2 regions of the Embleya sp. NBC_00896 genome follow, and region 1 is predicted to be linked to the other one. Evidence: predicted binding sites of a transcription regulator. Region 1 holds the regulator's gene; the other holds the start of a gene.

The links. The regulator HspR, encoded in region 1, represses chaperone genes until heat shock. The targets are predictions, from matches to a motif close to TTGAGNNNNNNNNNCTCAA.
Region 2: a site for HspR is predicted at 6,538-6,556, ahead of lon (endopeptidase La). Genes of this name have one in related genera too.

The regions. Positions count from the first base shown of each region.
Region 1 is NZ_CP108776.1:3,588,973-3,598,911, reverse strand. Features, by position in the region: gene OG928_RS16280 (nucleoside/nucleotide kinase family protein) at 1-374, shown strand, start outside; gene OG928_RS16275 (TIGR03767 family metallophosphoesterase) at 468-2,309, opposite strand; gene OG928_RS16270 (heat shock protein transcriptional repressor HspR) at 2,504-2,971, opposite strand; gene dnaJ (molecular chaperone DnaJ) at 2,973-4,145, opposite strand; gene grpE (nucleotide exchange factor GrpE) at 4,267-4,866, opposite strand; gene dnaK (molecular chaperone DnaK) at 4,863-6,713, opposite strand; gene OG928_RS16250 (hypothetical protein) at 7,039-8,088, shown strand; gene OG928_RS16245 (hypothetical protein) at 8,283-9,080, shown strand; gene OG928_RS16240 (hypothetical protein) at 9,172-9,939, shown strand, end outside.
Region 2 is NZ_CP108776.1:1,571,927-1,581,865, reverse strand. Features, by position in the region: gene OG928_RS07155 (serine hydrolase domain-containing protein) at 1-588, opposite strand, end outside; gene OG928_RS07150 (pentapeptide repeat-containing protein) at 1,139-2,890, opposite strand; gene OG928_RS07145 (serine/threonine-protein kinase) at 3,482-5,131, opposite strand; gene OG928_RS07140 (hypothetical protein) at 5,272-5,586, shown strand; gene OG928_RS07135 (TnsA-like heteromeric transposase endonuclease subunit) at 5,677-6,267, opposite strand; gene lon (endopeptidase La) at 6,589-9,006, shown strand; gene OG928_RS07125 (YiaA/YiaB family inner membrane protein) at 9,132-9,422, shown strand; gene hrpA (ATP-dependent RNA helicase HrpA) at 9,436-9,939, opposite strand, start outside.

The DNA.
Region 1 (9,939 bases):
ACGCGAACACGCTGGCGCGCGTGGTCGACGAGGTCGACCGGGACGTGTTCGTGCCCGACTACGACCGCACGCTGCACGAGCCGGTCGCGGCCCGGCACGTGGTGCGGCCCGGCACCCGGATCGTGGTGACCGAGGGCAACTACCTGGCGCTCGACGCCCCCGGCTGGACCGACGCCTTCGGCCTGATGGCCGAGGTCTGGTACGTGCACGCCTCCGACCGGGTCCGCGACGAGCGGCTGACCAGGCGCCAGCGTCGGGGCGGTCGCAGCCCCGGCGAGGCGATGGCCTGGGTCGCGGGCAGTGACCGGCCCAACGGCGAACTGGTCAAGCGCTCGAAGTCGCGCTGCGCTCGGATCGTGACGGTGGCCTGGTAGCGGCGCGATCGCCCGCCCGAGCCGCCCGAGCCGCCCGAGCGGGCCGAGTGGTCCGAGCCGTGCCGTCTTGCGCCCCCGCCCCCGCCCGTCGAGTTACTTGAGCCAACCCGGCGCCGGGACCAACAGCTCGACGTTGCGGTCCTCCACCCGGCCCCGGCGCCCGTCGACCTTCGGGTCCGGGCGTTCGCGCTCCTGCCAGTCGTTGCCCGCGAGCTCGCGGGCCAGCGCGGCCAGGGCGAGCGGGTTGTCGACCTTGCCGCCGTGCGACTCGGGCCCGGCCGAGTCGACGATCGTGCCGAAGATCGAGACCGTCCCGTTCCTGTTGTCGGCGATCTCCACGATCCGCGCCTGCGACGGCCAGTCGATGTGCGACGCGGTGTTGATCTCCCAGAAGCCGCCGGGCACGGCGCTGCCGGCCGGGCGCGGGTAGGGCTTCACGTTGTTGTCGTGGGTGTGGCCGTTGACCCACAGGATCACGTTCGGGAAGCGCAGCAGCAGCGCGAGCACCTGCGGCCCGAGGATGCGCGCGGGCTGCCCCTTGGGCACGGTCTTGTTGGTCAGCGTGCCGATGGTGTGGTGGCTGAACAGCACGAACAGCTTGTCCTGGCCGGTGCCCTGGACCACCTTGCCGGCCTCGTCGAGGTAGCTGGAGCTGCCCTTGACGAGCTGATCCTGGAGCCACGCGAACTGGGTCGGGTCCAGGCAGCCGGAGTCCTTGCCGTACTGGTTCACCGTGTCCAGCACCAGACAGCGCACCGAGCCCTGGTCGAACGTGTAGTACGCGGTGGTCTGGTCGATGTTCTGCTGGGTGAAGCCGTGGCCCTTGGGCAGGCCGGTGGTGTTGAAGTGCTCCTTGATCGTCTCCGCGCGATCGACCAGGCGCCGGTCGGGGTCGGCGGTCACCTTGCGCTTGGGGCCCGCGAGGAGCAGCGCGAGCGCGTCGGGCTTGCCCTCCTGGAGGCCCAGGCCGAGCGTGGCGATGGTCTGGCCGGTCGGGAGCGCGAGGTCGAGCACCTTCTCGTCGCCGACCGCGATCCTGCTCAGCAACTCGCTCACCGGCAGGTTGCCCTGGACGAGCCCGTCGTGGTTGCCGTACGCGGTGTACCACGGGGTCTTCAGGCCGGTCGCGTCGAACGGGCGGCGGCACGCGTCGAGCAGGCCCGGCACGGTCGGGTAGCCGAACTTCCCGCGCGGGAGGTCGTCCTTCTGCCCGGCGGGCGTGCCCTCGGGATGCCAGTAGCGCTCGTTGTACGCGACCGCGTCCATCGGGCCCTCGTACTTGTTCTTGTCCCCCGAGTCGGGGGTGACCTTCTTGCCGCCGTCGAGCACGTCTATGTACCAGCGCAACTCGTTGAACTGGATGTTGTCGGTGTTGTCGCCGGTGCAGATGGTGAAGGCGAGCGGTTGGCCCAGGGCCGGACCCTTGCCTATCCGGTTCAGCGACTGCACCATCGCCTCGGCGATCTGCGCGGTCAGCGCCTCCTGCGGGCGGTGCGACGACTGGAAGGGCAGCAGCTTGGCGAGCGGCTGGTCGGCGTCGCTGTGCCGGTCCAGGAAGTCCACGCGCGCCGTCGACTGCGAGTCCTGTATGTGGATGTCCGTCAGCTGGGTGAAGGCGACCAGCGACTTGCGGGTGCCCTTGTCGGCCGCCGGGGCACCGGGGGAGAGCTCGGCGCGCACCATGTGCGGCTCGCCGGGGCCGGCCACGATCTTGCGGTAGCCGCCCGCGCCGGGAGGGCCGAGCACGAGCGTGCGCTCCAGCGTGGTGCCGGCCGGGGCGGCGGCGTCGCTCTTCCTGGCCGGATCACCGGACTTCGGGGCGTCGGTCTGCTTCTTGTCCGGCTTGGCCTTGGCATCGTCGGTGCACGCGGCCACTCCGACCAGTGCCGCACCGGCGGCCGAGTACTTCAAAAGATCCCGACGATTCGGCTTCATGCGGTGACCCTACTGACGCGTATTGAGCCGCATCAAGGAACTCTTGCCGGGAGCGTGCGGGGGAGTGCGTCGAGGGCGCACGGGGAGAGTGCGTGGGGAGAGCGCGCGGGGAGGTCGCCACACGCGAAAGAGGGGCGCGGCCGAAGCCACGCCCCTCCATGCCCGTCGACGGCCCGCCGGTAGTCGGTCGGTCGTCAGTCGGCCCGTCCGCGCCGTGGCTTCCACACCACGAGCGCGGTGCCCGCCTGCGGCCGGACCGGCACCAGGTCGCGTCGGTAGGACGCGTGCACGGCCGCCTCGCGCTGAGCGCTCGCGTCGGTCGCCTCGTGCAGCGCGTGCTCCATCTCGGCGACCCGCATGCGCAACGCGAGCACCTGGTTCTCCAGTTCCAGGATCCGCTTGATCCCGGCGAGGTTGATGCCCGCCTCCTGGGAGAGCCGCTGCACCTCGCGCAACTGGACGATGTCGCGGGCCGAATAGCGCCGCCCGCGACCGGCCGTGCGGTCCGGTGAGACCAGCCCGAGCCGGTCGTACTGTCGCAGCGTCTGCGGATGCAGGCCGGAGAGCTGCGCGGCCACCGAGATCACGTAGACCGGGGAGGTCTCGTCGATCTCGAAGCCGCGCCCCGGCCCGCCGATGCCGCCCAAACCGCCCGGTCGCATGTCATGCTCCCTTCGCCGCGTCCAACAGATCGGCTCGGGGATCGTGCGCGACGGTCGCCTCGCGGAACGCCTCCAGCGCCTCGCGCGCCTTGTCGTTCAGCTGTTGAGGCACCGTCACCTCGATGGTGACCAGGAGGTCGCCCCGAGTGCCGTCCTTGCGTGCCGCTCCGCGCCCGCGAACCCGCAGCGTGCGGCCGTTGCCCGTGCCCGCGGGGAGCTTGAGCGTGACCGGTACGCCGCCCAGGGTGGGCACGGTGATCTCGGCCCCGAGCGCGGCCTCCGGGAAGGTGACCGGAACGGTGACCGTGAGGTTGTCGCTCTTGCGTCCGAAGACGGAGTGCGCCTTGACGTGGACCACGACGTACAGGTCGCCCGACGGGCCGCCGCGCTCGCCGGGAGCGCCCTTGCCCTTGAGTCGGATCCGCTGCCCGTCCTGGACCCCCGCCGGGATCCGCACCTGCATCGTGCGCGAACTCTTGGCCCGACCACTGCCGTTGCACACGATGCACGGGTCGTCCACGAGCAGGCCGCGACCCTTGCAGTCCCGGCACGGATCGGAGAAGCCGAAGCCGCCCTGGGGCCGGCTGACGTTGCCCGAGCCCGCGCAGGTCGGGCACATCCGCGGGGTGGTGCCCGCGGCCGCGCCCGTGCCGTTGCAGTGCCGACACGGCTCGGAGCTGGTCAGCCGGATCGGGACGGTCGCGCCGTCCACGGCGTCCGCGAAGTCGAGGGTGACCTCGGACTCCACGTCGGTGCCGCGTCGCGGCTGCTGCCGCCCGGTCTGCCGGCCGCCGCCGAACAGGCCGCCGAAGATGTCGCCCAGGCCGCCCGTGTTGCCCGCGCCGCCCTGCTGGCCACCGAAGATGTCGCCGAGGTCGAACGGAAAGCCACCGGCGCCGGTCTGCCCGCCGCCGGGGCCGCGGAAGCCGCCCCCGCTGCCGAACAGGGCCCGCGCCTCGTCGTACTCCTTGCGCCGCTTGTCGTCGGCGAGCACGTCGTAGGCCTCGGAGATCTCCTTGAACCGCTCCTCCGCCTTCGCGTCACCCTTGTTCTTGTCCGGGTGAAACTCGACGGCGAGCTTGCGGTAGGCCTTCTTGATCTCGGCCGTGCCCGCGTCCTTGGGGACGCCGAGCACCTTGTAGTAGTCCTTCTCCAGGTAGTCCTTCGTACTCATGCGCCCCTCGCCGATCGGTCCGGGGTGCCCTCGAACTCCGAGCGCCCGTTTCCGGATTCATACCACCCGCGCATCGGCGTCCCTCCTCTCCGCTTCTCGTTGTCTGGTTCTCGGCGACGGTTCAGCTGTCGGCCGTTTCGCCCGACTCCTCCGGACCGCCGTCGTCGTCGGCCTCCGCGGTGGGCTCCGCGACCGCCACCCGCGCCGGACGGATGATCCGCTCGCCGACCTGGTAGCCGGGCTGCAGGATCTCCACGCACGTGGGCTCGGTGACGTCGGTCGCGTACGAGTGCAGCAGCGCCTCGTGCACCGTCGGGTCGAACACGTCGCCCTTGGATCCGAAGCTCTGCAGCCCCATCTTGGCGACGATCGACTCCAGCGACTCGGCGACCGACTTGAAGCCGCCCGCCAGTTCGCCGTGATCGCGGGCCCGACCGATGTCGTCGAGTACCGGAAGCAGCTCGCTCAGGACCTTGATGGCGGCCAGTTCGCCCGCCACGTTGCGGTCCCGCTCGACGCGCTTGCGGTAGTTCGCGTACTCGGCCTGAAGCCGCTGCAGGTCGGCCGTGCGCTCGCCGAGCTGGTTGCGCAGCTCGGCCAGTTCGGCCGCCCCGGGGGCCGGGGCCGCCGCCGAAGCGGCGGTCCCGGTTTCCGGCTTCGGCTCGGCCTCGTGGGCGTCGCCCGGGACTGCGCCCTGGTTCGAGCCGGTCCCTTCGGTCACGCAGCACCCCCCTTGCGGTCCTCGTCGACGATCTCGGCGTCCACGACGTCGTCGTCGGCGGTGCCGCCCGAGGCGTCACCGGACCCGTCGGGGCCGGCCTCGGCGCCCGGCTGGGCGTTGGCGTACATCGCGGTGCCGAGCTTCTGGCTCGTGGTGCTGACCTTCTCCGCGGCGTCGCGGATGGCGGCCAGGTCCTCGCCCTTGAGGGCGTCCTTGAGCTCGGTGACCGAGGTCTCGACCTCGGCCTTGATGTCGGCCGGGACCTTGTCGCTGTTGTCCTTGATGAACTTCTCGGTGGTGTACACCAGCTGCTCGGCCTGGTTGCGGGTCTCCGCGGCCTCGCGACGCTGGTGGTCCTCCTCCGCGTGCGCCTCCGCCTCGCGCATCATCCGGTCGATGTCGTCCTTCGGCAGGCCCGAGCCGCCGGTGATCGTCATCGACTGCTCCTTGCCCGTGCCCAGGTCCTTCGCCGACACGTGCACGATGCCGTTCGCGTCGATGTCGAAGGTGACCTCGACCTGGGGCAGTCCGCGGGGGGCGGGCGGCAGGCCGGTCAGCTCGAACATGCCGAGCTTCTTGTTGTACGCGGCGATCTCGCGCTCACCCTGGAACACCTGGATCTGCACCGACGGCTGATTGTCCTCGGCCGTCGTGAAGATCTCGGAACGCTTGGTGGGGATCGTGGTGTTGCGCTCGATCAGCTTGGTCATGATGCCGCCCTTGGTCTCGATACCAAGCGACAGCGGCGTCACGTCCAGCAGCAGGACGTCCTTGACCTCACCCTTGAGCACACCCGCCTGAAGCGCGGCACCGACGGCCACGACCTCGTCCGGGTTGACGCCCTTGTTCGGCTCCTTGCCGCCGGTCAGCTCGCGCACGACGTCGGCGACGGCCGGCATCCGGGTCGAACCGCCGACGAGCACGATGTGGTCGATCGCCGACAGCGGGATGCCCGCGTCCTCGATGACCTTCTGGAACGGCACCTTGGTGCGGTCGAGCAGGTCCTGCGTGAGCTGCTGGAACTGCGCCCGGGTGAGCTTCTCGTCCAGGTGCAGCGGACCCTCGGCGGAGGCCGTGATGTAGGGCAGGTTGATCGAGGTCTCCATCGAGGAGGACAGCTCGATCTTCGCCTTCTCGGCCGCCTCGCGCAGGCGCTGGAGGGCCATCTTGTCCTTGGACAGGTCCACGCCGTGGGCGTTCTGGAACTGCTTGACCAGGTGGTCCATGACCCGCTGGTCCCAGTCGTCGCCGCCGAGGTGGTTGTCACCGTTGGTGGCCTTGACCTCGACGACGCCGTCGCCGATCTCCAGGAGCGACACGTCGAACGTGCCGCCACCGAGGTCGAAGACGAGGATGGTCTGCTCGTCGGCCTTGTCCAGGCCGTACGCCAGCGCGGCCGCGGTGGGCTCGTTGACGATGCGCAGCACCTTCAGACCGGCGATCTCGCCGGCCTCCTTCGTGGCCTGCCGCTCCGCGTCGTTGAAGTACGCCGGTACGGTGATGACCGCGTCGGTGACCTTCTCGCCGAGGTAGGCCTCGGCGTCGCGCTTGAGCTTCATCAGGATGCGGGAGCTGATCTCCTGCGCGGTGTACTTCTTGTCGTCGATGGCCACGGACCAGGTGGTCCCGACGTGGCGCTTGACGGACCGGATGGTCCGGTCGACGTTGGTGACGGCCTGACGCTTCGCCACCTCGCCGACCAGGACTTCACCGTTCTTCGCGAAGGCAACCACGGACGGTGTGGTCCGCGACCCCTCCGCGTTGGTGATGACGGTCGACTCGCCGCCTTCCAGAACGCTGACGACGGAGTTCGTCGTACCGAGGTCGATACCGACCGCACGTGCCATGATTCGGTTCCTCCACGGGGAGAGTTGAGTGCTTGTGGCTCAAGGATGAGCCGTCCGATCCAACCGGTCAAATCGCTTGAGTATTCCTGACTCAACTTTAGTGCCTCTTCCCCTGTGAGGGGCGGGTACGCGCAGGTTGATCCTCGGTCGCGGACGCATGGCGTCATCGAAACGTTGTGCGCAAGCGGAGACTTATTTAGGTGAATGTCGCCACAAACGTCACCCTGGACCCCTGCGCCCCCGGCACACCCGTGGCAGCATGTCTGCGCCTGATGCCTGCCAAGCGAACGCCAGGCGAAATCCAAGATCCGAGGGGGATCTCCCGATGACCGATGGTCAGGGCTACCCGCCTGTACCGCCGATGCCGCCCGGCCCGCCGGGACAGCCGGGGCAACCGGGTCAGCCCGCCCCGCCGCAGGGCCCGCCGCCCGGTGGCTATCAGCAGCAGGGCGGCTATCAGCAGCCGGGCGGCTACCAGGAGCCCGGTCATTCGCCGTACCCGCAGTACAGCCAGTACGGGCACTACCAGCAGTACGCGCAGAACCCGGATCAGGCGTCGGGCCCGTACGGCGGGCCGCCGGAGCCGGGGCGCAATCGCAAGAAGGTGATCGGCACCTGGGTCGCCGTCGTCTCGGCCGGGATCGTCGCGTCGATCCTGGTCGCGGTGCTCGGCTTCAAGGACCCGACCGAGAAGAAGGACCCGGCCGCCGACAAGAGCCAGGTGCCCGCGCCGGTCGCGACGGGCAAGGTCGCGAACCCGACCAACACGGCCGCCACGGGCCCCAAGAAGGTCGACATCACCAACGAGCTGAAGATCCCGGCCACGCTGCCGCCGATCACCGGCCCGAAGGTCACCGGCATCACCGTCGACCCGAAGACCTGGCCCAAGGCCTGCGACCTGCTGACGGACGAGGAGATCAAGTCGGTCGTGCCCGAGTCCTCGGTGCGCGAGCGCAAGAGCTTCATGGGCCGGTACTCGAACATGTTCGGCACCAGCGTCAACGACAACGAGTGCGACATCATGATCGACCTGCCGAACCTGCAGTCCTACGACTACCCGGCCAAGATCAACATCACCACCTACGGGTACAAGACGCCGGCCGAGCAGAAGACCTCCTTCGACAAGGAGAAGACTCAGCAGGAGACGAGCGCGAAGTCGTTCCCGACGCAGTACGACGACATCCCGGCCGACAAGATCGGGGTGGACGGCGCGTTCCGCGACAACACCAGGATCGAGTTCTACAAGAACGGCTTCCGGGTGTGGGTCACCGTGTCCGGGCAGATCGAGGACTCGCAGGGCACCCCGCTCAAGGGCAACACCATCACCCGTCAGTACGGCCCGTCCCTGGCCGCTGTCGTCGGGCAGAAGCTGTGAGCGGTGGTTGGCAGGGGCCGCCCGGACCCCAGCAGCAGCCGGGACCGTACGGCGGGGGCCACGGCCAACCCGGCCCGTATCCCCAGCAGCCCGGATTCCCGCCGCCGCAGCCCGGCTTCCCGCCGCAGGCGCCGGGCTTTCCGCCACCGGGACAGGGACCCTACGGTCACCCCGGTCCCCCCTACGGTCAGCCGGTGCCGCCGCGGCGCGGCAACCGGCTCGTGCTGTGGATCGCCGTCGTGGTGGTCCTGGTCGCGGCCGGCCTCGGCGGCTTCCTGCTGCTGAACAAGGACGACGACTCGAACACCGCGAACGCGGGCGCGAGCGAGAGCGGGAAGCCCGGTGCGAGCGGAGGCGGCACCGGGACCAAGGGCGGCGACGCCAAGGGCGGCGACTCCAAGGGCGGCGCGAGCGCGGCCCCCGTGGACAGGCCGATGGTTTTCCCCGCAGCGCCGCCGGCCGACGCCGGGCCAAAATTCAACGCGACCAACGATGGCAAGACCTGGCCGAAGGCATGCGAGATGCTGACGGACACCCAGATCGGGAAGGTCGTCAAGGGCGCGAAGGTCAAGTCCAAGAAGCCGGACACGACCGTCTCGGTCAAGTACGACTACCCCGGAGCCGTCGACAACCAGTGCACGTTCAGCCTCGAGGTACCGGACCCGGGTGAGGCGAAGTATCCGTCGTCCGCCAGGATCGAACTCACGCTCAACGAGGTCGGCACGCCCGCGACGGCCAAGGGGCACTACTCCGAGACCAAGCGCGACCGGACGCGCAAGCCGTTCGGCGTCTTCGAGGATCTGGGCACCAAGCTGGGCACCGATGACGCGTTCCGGGACGACGCGTACATCTACTTCTACAAGGGCCCGTACTTCGTACAGGTCTACCTCTCGTCCAGTGCGAGCGGGCCGGGCGGGGCGAGGTTGCCGTACGACGACTTCGCCAAGCAGGTCGGGCCGACGCTGATCGGCTACCTCGTGGCACGGATGTAACACCGCGGTCCTCGCGGTTCCCGCAGTACGGCACATCGGCGACAACGCGACGCGACAGCGCATGCGAACAGGCATCAGGAGGGGTACGGGGATGGTACGAATCGGGAACTCGGGGGGGAATCAATACGGCGGGCCGCCTCAGCAGCAGCAGCCGTACGGGCAGCCCGGCATGTACCAGCAGCCGTATCCCGGCGGTCCGATGCCGCCGCGCCCGCCGCGCAGCAAGCTCAAGCCCGTCCTGGGCTGGATCAGCGCCGTGGTCGGTGGCGTGCTGGCGGTGGTCGCCGGCGCGTACATCGTCGACGAGATCAACAAGCGCAACGAGAAGCCCAAGAAGTACGTCTCCGAGAACGGAGTGGCGTTCCCCGAGGGGTACACGCCGCCGCCTGGCGTGGCTTTCTCCGACGGCGCCAAGTTCCGGGCGTCCGGGGACACGAAGACCTGGCCCGACGCGTGCACGATGTTGTCCGACGCGGAGATCCAGAACGCCGTTCCCGGTGCCGCCATCACCGGCCCGCGCCAGGGGCAGAGGGGCAAGTTGCCCAAGAACTACACGTGCTCGGCGCAGATCAAGCTGCCCAACCTGGAGAACCCGTCGAGTCTCGGCAAGCTCACCATGACCATCGAGGCCCTCGGCGACGCCGGGCCGGTCAAGGACGAGTACGAGAAGGCCAAGGCGGCCGCGGCTCCGTACAGCGGCTACGAGGACCTCGCCGACAAGCTGTTCGTCAACAGCTCCTTCCGCCAGAACACGAAGCTGCACCTGTTCAAGCAGGGTGCGAAGCCGGACTCGCCCGGCTACTACGTGATCCTCGACGTCGACGCCAAGATCAAGGACACGACGGGCGCGCTGAAGCCG
Region 2 (9,939 bases), 2.0 Mb from region 1:
CGTCCCGGGGGCGAAGTCGGCCTTGTGCCGGAGCGCGATGTCGAGGAGCTCGCGGGGTTCGAAGTACCGGACGTCGTCGCCGAGGTGGTTGCTGTAGTTGGGGAGTCCGCTGGTGTGCTGCAGGAGCTGACGGACGGTGATGTGGCGTCCGTCGATCCCCTCCCCGCGGACGAGGTCCGGCAGATAGGTGTCGACCGGGGCGTCGAGGCCGATCTTCCCCTCACCGACCAGTTGCAGCACGACCACCGCGGTGAACGCCTTGGTGTTGCTGCCGATTCGCACCTGACCGTCCCTGGGCACCTTCGAGCCGGTGGCCACGTCACCGACCCCCGCGGTGTAGGTACGGGTGCGGCCGTCGCGGTCCTTGACGGAGGCCAGCGCGGCGGGCGGGCCGTCGGAGTGCACCAGCGCGTTCAGGCCCTGCCGGACGGTGTCCGGCCTGGCGGCAGCGGACGCCGCGGGCGGCGCCAGGGCACCCGTCGTCATCACGCCCACGCCCACGGCCAGCGCGGCCGCGGCCGACACGGCTCTGCGCCGACCGCCCCGCCGGCTGGGAAAACGGACCCTCTGCCATGCCTGCTCACGCACGTGCCAACTCCTAGGGAATCGTCGGGACACCAGCGGTGTGTACCGGGCCCAGCATGTCCGGATGCGGCCGCCCGGGGCGATCGTGCTACCCGCCCGGCTTCGGTGTGGCCAACCCCCCGGTGCGCTCAGCCGACGGGGAACGGGGCGGGGATGCCCCGGCCGCGCCGGCGGCGTCAGGAGAGCAGACGCGACCGAGCCCGTAGCCCCGACCCGGACCCGGACCCGGACCCCGACCCGGACCCGGACCGTCACCGACCCGTCGGACACGCCCCGATTGCGAAGGGATCAGCCCCACAGGACGACTTCGCCTGTCCTGTGCGGCTGGAGGTTGCGCCGCCGGGTGCCGGTGACCAGCGAGACGAAGAGTCGGTCTGCACGCGACGCGTCGAAGTCGTGCAGACCGACTCTTCGTCTTCCGTGCCGCAAGGCGCGTGCTCTTCCGTTCGACTGACCTGGCCGTACGAAAGATCCAACTGCACTACGCATGCCCAGACTGTTGACCGCCGCGAAAGTGACGGCAGTTCTCGCCACGACCAGATGTCAGCGGGGTTCAGCGTTTGACGCGTCCTCGGATCGCGAGGATGGCGAGGGCGAGGAGGACGGGTTCGAGGAAGCGGCTGACCATCTCGATGTAGGCGCCGCGTTTGGTGAGGTTCTGTCCGCTGGAGCGGAAGACGACGGAGTTGACGACGACACGGGTGGCCTTCTCCGCGCGTTTGGCGGTGAGCCGGTCGTGGACGGGTCCGGTCAGGGTCGGGTCGGGGTTGTCGGTGACGAACTCGGCGCGTTGTCCGGTCGCGACTTGGACTCCGGTGGTGCGGGGTTTGGGGTCGCCGGTGGGCAGTCCCCACAGCATCATCATGATCACTGTGGTGGTCATGGCGAACAGGAGCCAGCCCAGGGCGCGGGTGGCGCGTAGGCCGTATCCGGAGAGGAGCCAGTAGGTGGTGACGAGTGCGCGTTCGCCGGTTGGGCGTTTGTGGTCATGCCGGCGCATCTCCATCTCGCCGTAGTAGAAGTCGGCGGCGTCGGGTTCGTTCTTGGCGTCCTCGGACGCCTTGCGCAGCGCGCGGTAGACCGGGCCCACGTCCTCAGGACCGGGGGTGAGCGTGACGTTGGGATGGTCGGGGCCCGGTGTCCAGCCGCGTGGGGGCAGGGGCTCGCCGGGGGCGAGGGCGCGCCAGTGGTGTTCCTCGGCGATCGTCCGGCGGCGCGTGAGCCGCGCGGGTATCCCCTTGCGCAGGCGCCAGCCGGTGGGTGGCGCGTCGAAGATGGTGTCGCCGTTCAGACCGAGTTGGTCGAGGTGGAACGCGCCGGTGAACACGCACCCGGTGAGGTCAGTGTCGGTCAGGACCAGGTGCGCGGCGTCGATCCCGCGCAGTGATGTCACCCGCGCCGGACCAGTCAGCGAGTCCTCGACCGCGCGCGCCGCGGTGCCAGCAGTGGAGAGCGGCACGGGGTGGGCGGTGACGGCGATCGGCAGGGCCACGACCGCGCCACTGAGGTTCAGGGCCGCGTGGCGCAGGCGCACAGTTGCGGTCGCGTCCCATCGCGTGCGGACACACTCCATGCTCGAGGCCGCGACCTCGATCACCACCGGGGCGCCGAACACCGCCCGGGACAGATTGAGCGTTTTCTCGCACACCAGGGGGCCCAACTCCGAAGTGCACTCGAAGGTCGCGTCGCTGAAGTCGGCGTAGCGGGCGGACGCGTTGACGAACCCGGCGTCGCGGGAGAACGTCACGAAGCTGAACGAGGCCTCGCGGGAGAACTCCGCGCTTTCGAACAGGGCGAAGCGAGAGAACGTCGCGGAGCCGAACGAGGCGTTGCAGGAGAACGAGGCGCCGAAGAACGAGGCGTCGCCAGCGAACGTCGCCCCGTTGAACCCGGCGTCGCCGCAGAACCTCGCGCCGAAGAACGAGGCGTCGCGGGAGAATGTCGCGCCGAAGAACCTGGCGTCGCGGGAGAACGTCGCCAAGCCGAACCCGGCGTCGCCTGAGAACGTCGCGCCGTCGAACTTGGCGTAGCCGAAGTGGGGCTGGGCGGTAGCGGGGTCGCGGAGTGCGTCGAGGAGTTCGGTCAGGAGAGGGGCGTCGAACGTGGTTCCGCGGTGGTCGACGGTGGCGCCGAGGGAGAGGCCAGCGAAGTACGCAGCCCGGTCCGCGGGCGCGAGGTGGGCCAGGCAGCGTGTGTGTCCGGGAATGTGGATTCCTTGGCACCCGACGGGGTAGACCGGGCTGGCTCCCTCCGCGCAGTACGGCCAGGTCGGGGGTGTGGGCGAAGGGGCGGGAGGCGACGTCATGCCGTCGTCTTGCCCAGCGCAGCGAGAGCGTCCCACATGAGAGGGACTTACCACCCGCTGCGGGTGCTCCTCGACGCCGGCATCAACAAACACGGCGCCGACCCAACGGTGCGGCGGCACCTCGCGCTCGACTCTCTCGTCGAGGCCACGGCTGTTCGAGCAGGGACCGACCGCAGCGACCCGAGGGCGCGACACACGACCTGGACGACCCATGTCGGGCTCACCGACGTCCTACAGCCTCGACCTGTTCGACCCCGACGAACTCCCGCCCACCGATCGCAGCCGACAGCCATGGCACCCCTACTGACAAATCTCATGGCAGAACGGCTGTCACCGAATGGCAAAGCACGCTGACACATCCGTGGCAGACGACATGCAGAGTCAACCTGACATTTGCAAGGTCAGCCGGTACCGGACACTTCTGTCCTGTGCGGCTGAAGGTTGCGCCGCCGGGTGCCGGTGAACAGCAAGACGAAGAGTCGGTCTGCACGCGACGCGTCGAAGTCGTGCAGACCGACTCTTCGTTTTCCTTGCCGCAGGCACGTGCTCTTCAGTTCGCCGCCCGGTCTCGCGCGGGCTTCTCACAATCGATCAGTTGCCGTCCCAACGGTCGCCGCCGTACCGGGCGAGCGCGTCGGTCAGTTGGGTTCGTTGTTGCTGGGTCATCGGCCCGAGGACGCAGATGGGAAAGTGTCGACCCAAGCCCCAACGGATGCTGGACGAGTGTGGATAGGGCCACCCCGGCGGCACCTTGGTCGCCGGTGGAGTGATTCCCGGCTTGTTTTTCAGGACGATACCGGTGTACTTGTGCGGGCCTGCCCCGGCGATCTGTTCGATGGTGACGCGACTGATCCGGTCCCAGGTGAACTCGCGGCGGCCGGTGATTCCGGTGGTCACGAGGTAGTGGGGGCCGACGTGCAATGCCCAGCCCGTCCTGTCCGTGTACGGACGCGTGATCCGCGCCGCCCAGATCGCGTCGGCCGCGCGAAAGGTGGTGCCCATCCAGGCGGACATGACAAAGCATCCAAGAGTCAACCAAACCGCGATCGCGTCGGAGTCCAACAGCAGCGGGAGGCCCATGCACGCGGCCGTCGCCAGGAACGCGATCACGGCCAGGGTCGTCCACGTCCTCGGCGACAGGTCTTGGCGGTGGCCGGTCTCGTCGTCGGTGTAGGCGGACAGCGGCTCCCTGCCGGTCCAGGCGATGTCGAAGGTCCCGTCCGCGGAGGGCTGCCATGCGGGGGGCGTCGTCCCCGTGCCGGGCCGCGGATCGACGTCCGTTTCCTCGGCTCGCGCGCGTGGGGGACGACGACCAGGTGGTCGGGGTGTGCGTCGCGGCGGCTTGGCGGTGAGGGTGGTCGCGCCGGACGGGATCCGACCCATGCCGCGGAGCCGGTCGTGGGCCTCGACGGCGGTGGCCGGCCGGTGCTCGGGGTCTTTCGCAAGAAGCTCCAGGACGAGGTCGTCGAGCTCTCGGGGAACGCCGTCGCGGGTGTCGCCCGGTGGGACCGGTTCGCGCCGCAGGTGTGCGTTCATCATTGGTACCGGGCCGGTGGCGTCGAACGGTGGTTCCCCGGTGAGGAGTTCGTTCAGGACGCAGCCGAGGGAGTACAGGTCGGAACGGGCGTCGCCGGGATGTTCGTCGAACCTCTCGGGCGCCATGTACGCCCATGTGCCCATGATTCTGCTCGACTTGTTCGACGCCTCCATGAACCGGGCGATCCCGAAGTCGAGGACCTTGACCCGGCCGTCGGCCGTCAGCATCAGGTTCGCCGGCTTCAGATCCCGGTGCACGATCCCCGCGTCGTGGGCACGGGCCAGCGCCGCGGCGGCCTGCGCCGCCCACTCGACCGCGCCGGCCACCGGCGGTGGACCGTCCTCGCGCAGCACGGAGGCCAGGTCCCGGCCGTCCACGAATTCCATCACCAGGAACAGGGAACCGTCCGTGGTGTCCTGGCCGAAGTCGTGCACGGTGACCACCCCCGGGTGGTTCAGTGTTCCCGCTGTCCGCGCCTCGCGCAGGAACAGCTCCGCGCCGGAGGTCTCGTTCCTGTCGTGCGGGACCAGCTTGACCGCCACCCGACGTTCGATGACCCGGTCGAGGCCCTCCCACACCTCGCCCATCCCGCCCCGGCCCACGAACTCCACCAGTTCGTACCGACCCGCCAACACCCGCACCGCCACCAGCCCCCGACCCGACAGCGGCACCACGCACCGCGCGGCAACCGCAGAACAGGCCACGCCCCGTACGCGGCCCCACCCGAAGATCCCACACCGACCCCACGCCCGCCCACCGCATCAGCGTTGTCGCTTCGTCCTTCGAGGCTCGCGCTGTCCGGTCAGCGTGATCGACTCCGTAGTCGAGTGTCGGGGGGATCGCCGTGAGTATGCACGGGAAGCACGCCGCAGACTTGGCCGCCGCTGCGAAGGCGGAGTTGGGCAGGACCCCCTACCGGGCCGAGGACGCCCCGATCCGGATCGACGAAGCCGACGCGTTGTTGCGGGTGTTCCTCGACGGTGGCATCGGCAACTTTGGCGACGGCCCCACCGTGCGCCGGCTCCACACCCTCGACACGGCCCGACTCGTCGACCGCGGCCCGACCATCGACGCCCTCACACCCGGCGTCGCCTACAGCCTCCGCCTCGTGGACGAGTGTCGGGTGCCGTTTCGCGTTGCGTTGGCTCTGGTGTCCTAGCTGCGGGTGAAGAGATGGGTGGCACGCTGGGAAGCCGCACCCCTGCCGACACCGGCGAGAAGGCATGCAGCGGCACCGACACCTCCGCCGTCAACTCGTGTGACCACAGCAGGTGGAACAGCACCGGCAGCACCCTGATCGGGTCCCCACCGCCGAGGTCCCCTCCATCAGCGGCTGTGGCTCGACGAACGCCACCAGCAGCTCGGCGGCCACGGATTCCAGCCGGTGCCGGGGGTGACGGTATCCGGCCAGCCAGCGCACATTGCGCACCACGATCGGGTCCGGCGCCCCCACCAGCCGGAAGTCCCACCCCACCTGCGCACAGGCCGCCCGCGTCGCCTCGAACTTCGCCACGTCCCGCGGCTTGCGCCGATCCGCCGGACGGCAGTCGACCACCACCGCCGTGCCGTCCTGACGGCGGGCGAAGTAGTCCGGCGCGTGCGAGACGCTTTTGCCCGCATCCGACCGCCAGAACAGCCAGAACGGCTGCGACGAGATCCCCACCACCGACGGGGCGAAGTCCAACAGCATCACATGATCGCGCTCCAGCCAGGACTCGTACCCGATGTGCCCACCCACCGTGGACGACCACCACAGGCCCGGCAGATGCCGCTGACCTTTGTACGACTTGAACGCGCGTACCGGCGCGACGTCCTCGAACCGCACCGCCCAGGCATCCACCAACGACTGACGGAACTCAGACCCGTCCCGGTCGGCGTACGCAACCTCGAACCCCTCCGCAGGCGGCCCTGCGACACCGCCCGACAGCACCCCCCAACGCACATGCCACGACTCGCTCAACCCGAGCCCGCGACGAAAGGTCACTCTGCAAAACGAAAGATCACACGAAGAGTGAAGCTGCAAAGCGAAGAGACCCGCGTCAAAGGACAACTTCGCCCAGGGCGAACACGGGGTGGGAGGGGTGGGGGAACAAAGGTGGGCTCCAGGTTCTTGAGTCAAGTCAGCGCAACTTTTCCACTGCCGCTACTTGAGGGGTATGACATGAGCGAGACCATCGGGACCCTGACCCTGCCGGTTCTTCCGCTGGACGACGTCGTCGTCCTCCCCGGCATGGTGGTCCCGCTCGAACTCGATGACGCGGAGACCCGTGCCGCCGTGGATGCCGCGCGAGCGGCCGCGGGGCGGTCGGGTGGGCCCGGCATCCGTAGTGAGAGCAAGGCACGGGTGCTGCTTGTTCCACGTGACGACGGGCAATACCCGGCGGTGGGCACGCTCGGTGTGATCGAGCAGGTGGGCAGGCTGCCCGGCGGGGAGTCCGTCGTGGTCGTGCGCGGCGAGGGCCGGGTGCGGATCGGCACCGGTACCACCGGGCCCGGCGCGGCGCTGTGGGTCGAGGCGACCCGGGTGCCGGACGTCGAGGCGGACGAGCACACCCTGGAGTTGGCCCGCGAGTACAAGGCGCTCGTCACCACCGTGCTGGGCAAGCGCGGCGCGTGGCAGGTCGTCGACCACGTGCAGGCCCTGGAGGACGCCGGCGACCTGGCCGACAACTCGGGTTACGCCCCCTACCTGACGCTCCAGCAGAAGATCGAGGTGCTGCAGACCGTCGACGTCGAGGAGCGGCTGACCAAGGTGGTCGGCTGGACCCGCGACCACCTCGCCGAGCTCGACGTTGCCGAGACGATCCGCAAGGACGTCCAGGAGGGCATGGACAAGCAGCAGCGCGAGTTCCTGCTCAAGCAGCAGCTCGCCGCGGTGCGCAAGGAGCTCAACGAGCTCAACGGCACGCCCGACAGCGAGGAGGAGGACTACCGGGTCCGGGTCGAGGCCGCGAACCTGCCCGAGAAGGTGCTGGAGGCGGCCCTCAAGGAGGTCGACAAGCTGGAGCACGCCTCCGACGCGTCGCCCGAGGGCGGCTGGATCCGGACCTGGCTGGACACCGTCCTGGAGATGCCCTGGAACGAGCGCACCGAGGACGCGTACGACATCGCCGAGGCCCGCGCGATCCTGGACGCGGACCACTCCGGTCTCGTGGACGTCAAGGAGCGCATCGTCGAATACCTGGCGGTCCGCAAGCGCCGCGAGGAGCGCGGGCTCGGCGTGGTCGGCGGTCGGCGTTCCGGGGCCGTGCTCGCGCTCGTCGGCCCGCCCGGCGTCGGCAAGACCTCGCTCGGCGAGTCGGTCGCTCGCGCGATGGGCCGCTCGTTCGTGCGGGTCGCCCTCGGCGGCGTGCGCGACGAGGCCGAGGTCCGCGGCCACCGTCGGACCTACGTCGGCGCGCTGCCCGGCCGGATCGTCCGCGCGATCAAGGAGGCGGGCAGCATGAACCCCGTCGTCCTGCTGGACGAGATCGACAAGGTCGGCTCCGACTACCGCGGCGACCCGACCGCGGCGCTCCTGGAGGTGCTGGACCCGGCCCAGAACCACACCTTCCGCGACCACTACCTCGAGGTCGAACTCGACCTGTCCGACGTGGTGTTCCTGGCCACGGCCAACGTCCTGGAGACGATCCCCGAGCCGCTGCTCGACCGGATGGAACTGGTCCGGCTCGACGGCTACACCGAGGACGAGAAGGTCGTCATCGCCCGGGACCACCTGATCAAGCGTCAGCTCGACAAGGCGGGCCTGGACGAGACCGAGGTGTCCTTCACCGAGGACGCGCTGCGGCTGCTCGCGGGGGAGTACACCCGCGAGGCGGGCGTGCGCACCCTGGAGCGCTCGCTCGCCCGCGTGCTGCGCAAGGTCGCGGCCCGGCAGGCGCTCGACGCCGAGTCGCACCCGCTGCCGATCACGGTGGACGGGGCCGACCTGCGCGACTACCTCGGCCGGCCCCGGCACACCCCGGAATCGCTGCTGAGCAAGGCCGAGCAGCGTACGGCGGTGCCGGGCGTGGCCACCGGGCTCGCGGTCACCGGCGCCGGCGGCGACGTGCTCTACATCGAGGCGTCGCTCGCGGACGCGGAGACGGGCGGCACGGGGCTGACCCTGACCGGCCAGCTCGGCGACGTGATGAAGGAGTCGGCCCAGATCGCGCTCTCCTACCTGCGCTCGCGCGGGGCGGAACTGGAGGTGCCGGTGGGCGACCTCAAGGAGCGCGGCGTGCACATCCACGTCCCGGCCGGCGCGGTCCCCAAGGACGGCCCGAGCGCCGGCGTCACCATGACGACCGCGCTGGTGTCGCTGCTCACCGGGCGGCCCGTCCGCTCGGACGTCGCGATGACCGGTGAGGTCTCGCTCACCGGCCGGGTGCTGCCGATCGGCGGCGTCAAGCAGAAGCTGCTCGCGGCCGAACGGGCCGGTGTCACCACGGTGTTGATCCCCAAGCGCAACGAGGCCGACCTGGACGACGTCCCCGAGGAGGTGCTCGGCCGGCTCACCGTGCACGCGGTCGCCGACGTGCGCGAGGTCCTGGAGTTGGCCCTGGAACCGGCCAACGCCAAGCACACAGTGGCCGCCTGACGCCCCGTCAAGCACCGAGAGGGTCGCCCCGGCGGGCGACCCTCTCGGCGTTCCCGGCCGCGGCCGTGCCCACTTGAGTACACGTACTCATGTGCCCGACATCCCGCCGGGACAACACTGTCGGCATGACAACGCCGCTGCGCACCAACAACACTCAAGGGTTCTTCGTTCAGGCCGCGCTGTCCTTCGGTGTGTCCCTGAGCGCGGTTCTGATCGGGATCGTCTACCTGCCCGTGGACCGGTGGATCCGGGCCTTTCTGGGGCTCGGGGTGCTGTACGTCGTGACGTCCAGCATCACGCTCGCCAAGGTCGTGCGGGACCGGCAGGAGAGCGAGGCCGTGGTCAGTCGCGTCGACCAGGCGCGGCTGGAGAAGCTGCTGACCGATCACGACCTCTTCAAGAACGACCTGGTCTGAGTGCCGCCGAGGGCTACTGCCCCAGCTCCTCGATCGTCTTCAGGATCCGCTTGTCGGACACCGGCTGCGGAGTGCCCAGGGACTGCGCGAAGTAGCTCACGCGCAGCTCCTCGATCTGCCAACGCACCGCGGCGACCTCCGCCGGGATCGGCGCGCCCTTCATCTGACGGTCCATCAAATCCTGGTAGGACACCTGGATCTGATGGACCTTCAGCATGCGTTCGCGGTCCCGGACCGGGTCCGCCTCCAGGCGTTGCAGGCGACGTTCCATCGCCTGCAGGTAGCGATGAACGTCCGGTAGTCGCCGCCAGCCCGCGTCGGCCACGAAGCCCTTGTGGACCAGCGCCGTGTACTGCGCCTTCAGGTCGGCCAGCGCCGGCGCCAACGCCGGGCTGCGGGTGGTCTTGAGCCGGCCCGCGACGGAGTGCGAGGCGCCCAGGATCCGCTCGACCTTGACCACCGTGTCCTCGGTCAGCCGCGGCAGCCCCGCCTTGACCCGGTCGCGCAGCCGGACGAA